Linked DNA regions of Alloactinosynnema sp. L-07. Each later gene encodes a partner of the first gene's protein in a complex. Links are inferred from orthologs where the notes say so. Each region holds a gene or a part of one and is shown on either strand. Other genes may lie near its edges.

Evidence for each region. The genes of interacting proteins can lie anywhere in the genome.
Region 2: BN1701_RS16430 (region 1) and BN1701_RS03500 share a complex: the UniProt entries of both Bacillus subtilis proteins name them as parts of the possible RNA degradosome complex. The link is inferred for Alloactinosynnema sp. L-07 from one-to-one orthologs.

Annotation. Positions count from the first base shown.
Region 1 is NZ_LN850107.1:3,735,399-3,738,537, reverse strand. Bases 73-3,064 are described here. They hold BN1701_RS16430 (polyribonucleotide nucleotidyltransferase), read left to right. Parts: upstream 73-442; coding sequence 443-2,686; downstream 2,687-3,064. Other genes in these bases: BN1701_RS16425 (M16 family metallopeptidase), read left to right, coding at 2,683-3,064; rpsO (30S ribosomal protein S15), read left to right, coding at 73-145. In the rest of the region: more of rpsO, read left to right, coding at 1-72; more of BN1701_RS16425, read left to right, coding at 3,065-3,139. UniProt on the Bacillus subtilis protein: Involved in mRNA degradation. Catalyzes the phosphorolysis of single-stranded polyribonucleotides processively in the 3'- to 5'-direction. Necessary for competence development in Bacillus subtilis.
Region 2 is NZ_LN850107.1:691,332-694,363, forward strand. What follows is about bases 90-2,974. They hold BN1701_RS03500 (6-phosphofructokinase), read left to right. Parts: upstream 90-961; coding sequence 962-1,987; downstream 1,988-2,974. Other genes in these bases: BN1701_RS03490 (1-acyl-sn-glycerol-3-phosphate acyltransferase), read left to right, coding at 90-278; BN1701_RS03495 (polyadenylate-specific 3'-exoribonuclease AS), read left to right, coding at 364-867; BN1701_RS03505 (amidase family protein), read left to right, coding at 2,015-2,974. In the rest of the region: more of BN1701_RS03490, read left to right, coding at 1-89; more of BN1701_RS03505, read left to right, coding at 2,975-3,032. UniProt on the Bacillus subtilis protein: Catalyzes the phosphorylation of D-fructose 6-phosphate to fructose 1,6-bisphosphate by ATP, the first committing step of glycolysis.

The sequences.
Region 1 (3,139 bases):
CCTGAAGATGCACAAGCACGACCACCACTCGCGTCGTGGCCTGCTGCTTCTTGTCGGCCGTCGCCGCCGGCTGCTCAACTACCTGACCAAGGTCGACATCGAGCGCTACCGTGCGCTGATCTCGCGCCTCGGCCTGCGTCGATAGCGTGACACTGGGGGGAGTGGCCGACGGTCACTCCCCCCACCCATAACTCAACAAGCAACGAAGGCTCTGCTCACCAAGGGCAAGAGTCAAAAGGCTCTGCTCACCAGGGCATGAGTCAAAAGACGAAGAGCCAGCACGCCGCGCACCACGGGACCAAGTTCGCCGGTCCTCGGTAGTGGTCTCCGGGACACGACACAGGGAGTGTCGATCAAACCCCGAAGACTTCGATCGAAGACCGGCCTCGTCCGAACCGCGCCCGTGCTCGGGTTGCGCGCTGGCTCGAAGACGAGGAGATATATGACTGACAACACCGTGCACGAGTCGACAGCCGTCATCGATAACGGCAAGTTCGGCACGCGCACCATCCGATTCGAGACGGGCCGCCTGGCCCGCCAGGCCGCGGGCAGCGTCGTGGCCTACCTCGATGAGGAGACCATGCTGCTGTCGGCGACGACGGCGTCGAAGCACCCCAAGGAGCACTTCGACTTCTTCCCGCTGACCGTGGACGTCGAGGAGCGCATGTACGCCGTGGGTCGCATCCCCGGCGCGTTCTTCCGCCGCGAGGGCCGCCCGTCCACCGACGCGGTCCTGACCTGCCGCCTCATCGACCGCCCGCTGCGCCCGTCGTTCGTCGACGGCCTGCGCAACGAGATCCAGGTCGTCATCACGGTCCAGTCGCTCAACCCGCAGGACCTCTACGACGTCGTGGCGATCAACGCCGCGTCGGCGTCCACCCAGCTCGCCGGGCTGCCCTTCTCGGGCCCCATCGGCGGTGTCCGGGTCGCGCTCATCGAAGGCCAGTGGGTCGCGTTCCCGACCTACGAGCAGCTTGAGAAGGCCGTCTTCGACATGGTCGTCGCCGGTCGCGTCGTGAACAACGACGTCGCGATCATGATGGTCGAGGCCGAGGCCACCGACAACGTGATCGACCTGATCGAGGCCGGTGCCCCGGCGCCGACCGAAGAGGTCGTGGCGCAGGGCCTTGAGGCCGCCAAGCCGTTCATCAAGGTGCTGTGCGACGCGCAGGCCGAGCTCGCGGGCAACGCCGCCAAGGCGACCGGCGAGTTCCCGACCTACCCGGCCTACCAGCCCGACGCGTACGACGCGGTCGCGGCCGCCGTCTCCGACCAGCTGGCCGAGGCGCTGACCATCGCGGGCAAGCAGGACCGCGAGAACCGCATCGACGAGGTCAAGGCCCTGTGCCTGGAGACCGTCGGCGCCCAGGCGGCGTTCGAGGGTCGCGACAAGGAGATCGGCGCGGCGTTCCGCTCGCTGAACAAGAAGCTCGTCCGCCAGCGCATCCTGCGCGACAAGGTCCGCATCGACGGTCGCGGTCTGACCGACATCCGCGACCTGTCCGCCGAGGTCGCGCTGATCCCGCGGGCGCACGGCTCGGCACTGTTCGAGCGCGGCGAGACCCAGATCCTGGGTGTCACCACGCTGAACATGCTTCGCCTGGAGCAGCAGATCGACTCGCTGTCCCCGGAGACGCACAAGCGCTACATGCACCACTACAACTTCCCGCCGTTCTCCACCGGCGAGACCGGCCGCGTCGGCTCGCCGAAGCGGCGCGAGATCGGCCACGGCGCGCTGGCCGAGCGGGCCCTCATGCCCGTTCTCCCCAAGCGCGACGAGTTCCCGTACGCCATCCGCCAGGTCTCCGAGGCGCTGAGCTCCAACGGCTCGACCTCGATGGGCTCGGTCTGCGCGTCGACCATGTCGCTGCTCAACGCCGGTGTGCCGCTCAAGGCGCCGGTCTCGGGTATCGCCATGGGCCTGGTGTCCGACGAGGTCGACGGTGAGACGCGCTACGTCGCGCTGACCGACATCCTCGGCGCCGAGGACGCCTTCGGCGACATGGACTTCAAGGTCGCGGGCACCAAGACCTTCGTCACCGCCCTGCAGCTGGACACCAAGCTCGACGGCATCCCGTCGGAGGTCCTGGCCCAGGCGCTGGAGCAGGCCAAGGACGCCCGGTACACGATCCTCGAGGTCATGGCCGAGGCGATCGACGGTCCGGACGAGATGTCCCCGTACAGCCCGCGCGTGACCAGCGTGAAGATCCCGGTGGACAAGATCGGTGAGGTCATCGGCCCGAAGGGCAAGATGATCAACTCGATCACCGAGCAGACCGGCGCCGACATCTCCATCGAGGATGACGGCACGATCTATGTCGGTGCCGCGGACGGTCCGTCCGCCGAGGCCGCCATCGGCCTCATCAACGCCATCGCGAACCCGCAGCTCCCCAAGGTCGGCGAGCGCTTCCTGGGCACGGTCGTCAAGACCGCCGCCTTCGGCGCCTTCGTCTCCCTGCTGCCGGGCAAGGACGGCTTGGTCCACATCTCCAAGCTGGGCAACGGCAAGCGCATCAACAAGGTGGAGGATGTCGTCAAGGTCGGCGACAAGCTCCGCGTCGAGATCGCCGACATCGACCAGCGCGGCAAGATCAGCCTGGTTGTCGTCGAAGACGCCGAAGCCGCTCCGGCCGCTGACGCGCCGGTCGAGGCTCCCGAGACGGTTGAGGCGGCTCCTGCCCAGTGAGTGAACGCTCCACGGCGGCCGCGAGTGCTCTTCTGAGCGCTCGCGGCCGTTCCGCAAAGGTCCAAGGCCACCTCCAGAAGCCGGGGAGCACCCTGACCCTGGAGAACTCCGCCGACGCCATCGTCAAGCGCACGCTGCTCCCGGGCGGCATGCGGGTGATCACCGAGCAGGTGCCGGGCGTGCGCAGCGCGTCGGTGGGCATCTGGGTGCAGGTCGGGTCGCGCGACGAGCCCAACGCCGTCGCCGGTGCCGCGCACTACCTCGAACACCTGCTGTTCAAGGGAACCGCGAAGCGCACCGCGGCGCAGATCGCCGAGGAGATCGACGCCGTCGGCGGCGAACTCAACGCGTTCACCGCCAAGGAGCACACCTGCTACTACGCGCACGTCCTCGACGAGGACTTGCCGCTGGCCATGGACCTGGTCTCCGACGTCGTGTTCGACGCCCTGTGCG
Region 2 (3,032 bases), 3.0 Mb from region 1 along the record:
TCGGCTCGAAGATGTGGCGGCCCTACCCGATCCGGATCAAGGTCGGCAAGCCGCTGGACTTCTCCCGCTACGCGGGCCTGGAGGGCGACCGTTTCGTCGAACGCTCGATCACCGACGAGATCATGTACGCGCTGATGGAGCTGTCCGGCCAGGAGTACGTCGACATCTACGCGGCCAAGGCCAAGGAACTGGAGGCCGCCCACAAGGCGGGCGCGGTCACCGACGTCCCCACCCAACTCAAGCGCGAGGCCCGCGTCCCGGAGACCGAGGCCAGCTAGCCAACCATGGCGTTGCAGCCCGCTCTCGTCCCGCAGCCGCTTGAGTTCGGCCGTGAGTCTGCGTCGGTTCAACTAGTCTCGCTCGGTGCGATTCTTTTATGACTGCGAGTTCATCGAGGACGGAACGACCATCGACCTGGTGTCGATCGGTGTGGTGGACGAGAACGGGCGTGAGTTCTACGCGGTCTCCACTGAGTTCGACCCGGCCAAGGCCGGTCCCTGGGTGCGCGACAACGTGCTGGACAAGCTGCCATCGCCCGCGGACAAGGCGTGGTGCGACCGGGCCACGATCCGCAAGCGGCTGCTGGAGTTCCTGACCACGCCCAAGTCCCGCGACAAGATCGAGCTGTGGGCCTGGTTCGGCGCCTACGACCATGTGGTGCTCGGGCAGCTGTGGGGGGCGATGCCCGCGCTGCCGCGGGAGATCCCGCGCTTCACCCGGGAGTTGCGGCAGCGCTGGGAGGACGTGGGCAAGCCGCACCTGCCGACCCCGCCGAACGACGCGCACGACGCGCTCGCCGACGCTCGTCACAACCTCGTCCGCTGGCGCATCATCGAAGCTGAGTGGCGCAAAAAGGTCGCCGGATAGCCCCCTGCTTGCTACACCGATTCAGTAGCCGGCAGGCTGGGCGTCGACATCGGTGACGACGGTCACTGTCTCGGTCAAGGTCCAGGAGGGGCTCATGCGGGTCGGCGTGCTCACCGGCGGCGGTGACTGTCCAGGTCTCAACGCGGTCATCCGGGCGGTGGTCCGGAAGGGGATCGAAGGCCACGGCTGGGAGATCGTCGGGTTCCGCAACGGCTGGCAGGGACCGATCGATGGCAACACCAAGCCGGTCGGACTCGCCGAGGTAGAGGACATCCTGACCCGCGGCGGCACCATCCTCGGCTCCTCGCGGACCAACCCCTACAAGGTCGACGGCGGTCCGGAGAAGATCCGCGCGACCCTGGCCGAACTGGGCGTCGACGCGCTCATCGCGATCGGCGGCGAGGACACGCTCGGGGTGGCCAAGCGGCTCACCGAGGACGGCATCGGGGTCGTCGGCGTGCCGAAGACCATCGACAACGACCTCAACGCCACCGACTACACCTTCGGCTTCGACACCGCCGTGCACATCGCCACCGAGTCCATCGACCGGCTGCGCACCACCGCCGAGTCCCACCACCGGGCGCTGGTCGTGGAGGTCATGGGCAGGCACGCGGGCTGGATCGCGCTGCACTCCGGCCTCGCGGGTGGGGCCAACGTGATCCTGGTGCCGGAGCGGCCGTTCAGTGTCGACAAGGTCATCGAGTGGGTGCAGCGGCGCTTCGAGCGGCAGTACGCGCCGATCATCGTGGTGGCCGAGGGCGCGCTGCCCGAGGGCGGCGCCGAGGTGCTGGCCAGCGGCGAGAAGGACGCTTTCGGGCATGTCCGGCTCGGCGGCGTCGGCACGTGGCTGGCCGAGGAGATCGCGGCCAAGACCGGCAAGGAGTCCCGCGCCGTGGTCCTGGGCCACACCCAGCGCGGCGGCACGCCCACCGCCTACGACCGGGTGCTGGCCACCCGGTTCGGCCTGCACGCCGTCGACGCGGTGGCCGACGGCGACTTCGGCGTGATGGTGGCGCTGCGCGGCACCGACATCGTGCGGGTCAAGCTCGCCGAGGCGACCGCGGAGCTCAAGACCGTGCCGCTGGAGCGGTACGCCGAGGCCGAGATCTTCTTCGGCTGATCCCGCGGGCGCGTTATGGTGCCCGCCATGGAGGATCTGCTCTGGGCGGGCGCCGACGCGCAGGCCCGTGCCCTGCGCGACGGCCAGGTCACCGCGCCCGATCTGCTCGAGGCCGTCCTGCGCCGCGCCGAGTCGCTCAACCCGACGCTGAACGCGTTCCGTGTTCTCTATGTCGACGCCGCCCGTGAAGCGGCGCGCGAGGCCCAGCGCAGACTCGACGCGGGGGAGCGGACCCCGCTGCTCGGCGTGCCTGTGGCGGTGAAGGACGACACCGACGTCGCCGGTGACGTCACCACCAAGGGCGCCCGGCCGCAGTTCCCGCCCGCCGCGGCCGACAGCGCCGTGGTCGCCCGGCTGCGCGCGGCGGGCGCGGTGGTCGTCGGGCGGACGCTGACCCCCGAGCAGTGCCTGTGGCCGTTCACCGAGACCCTGACCTACGGTGCCACCCGCAACCCGTGGAACCCGGACTACACCACCGGCGGCTCGTCTGGCGGGTCCGCGTGCGCGGTCGCGGGCGGCATCGTCGGCGCGGCGACCGGTTCCGACGGCGGCGGCTCGATCCGCATTCCGGCCACCGCGACCGGGGTGTTCGGCATCAAGACCTCGCGCGGTCTGGTCGACCAGACCCCGTGGGTCGGCGGGTGGAACGGCCTGTCGGTGATCGGCCCGCTCGGCCGCACGGTCGCCGACGTGGGCGCCCTGCTCGACGTGATCGCCGACGGCGGCGACTACCGGGCCGCTGTCGACGCCGACCCCGGCCCGCTGCGGATCGCCCTGTCGTGGCGCACGCCGATGGGCCGCCCGCCGATGAACCCCCGCTGGCGCCGCGCGGTCATCGACACCGCCGACCGGCTGCGCGATCTCGGCCACAGCGTCACCGAGGTCGACCCGCCGCTGGGCACCGCCCCGTCCACCCTGTTCCTGATCCGCTACCTGCGCGGCGTGGCCGACGACGTCGCGGGCCTGCCGCATCCGGAGTGGCTGGAGTCGCGGACCCGCAAGATCGCCTTCCTCGGCAGGCGCGTCCCGGACTCCGCCCTTGGCT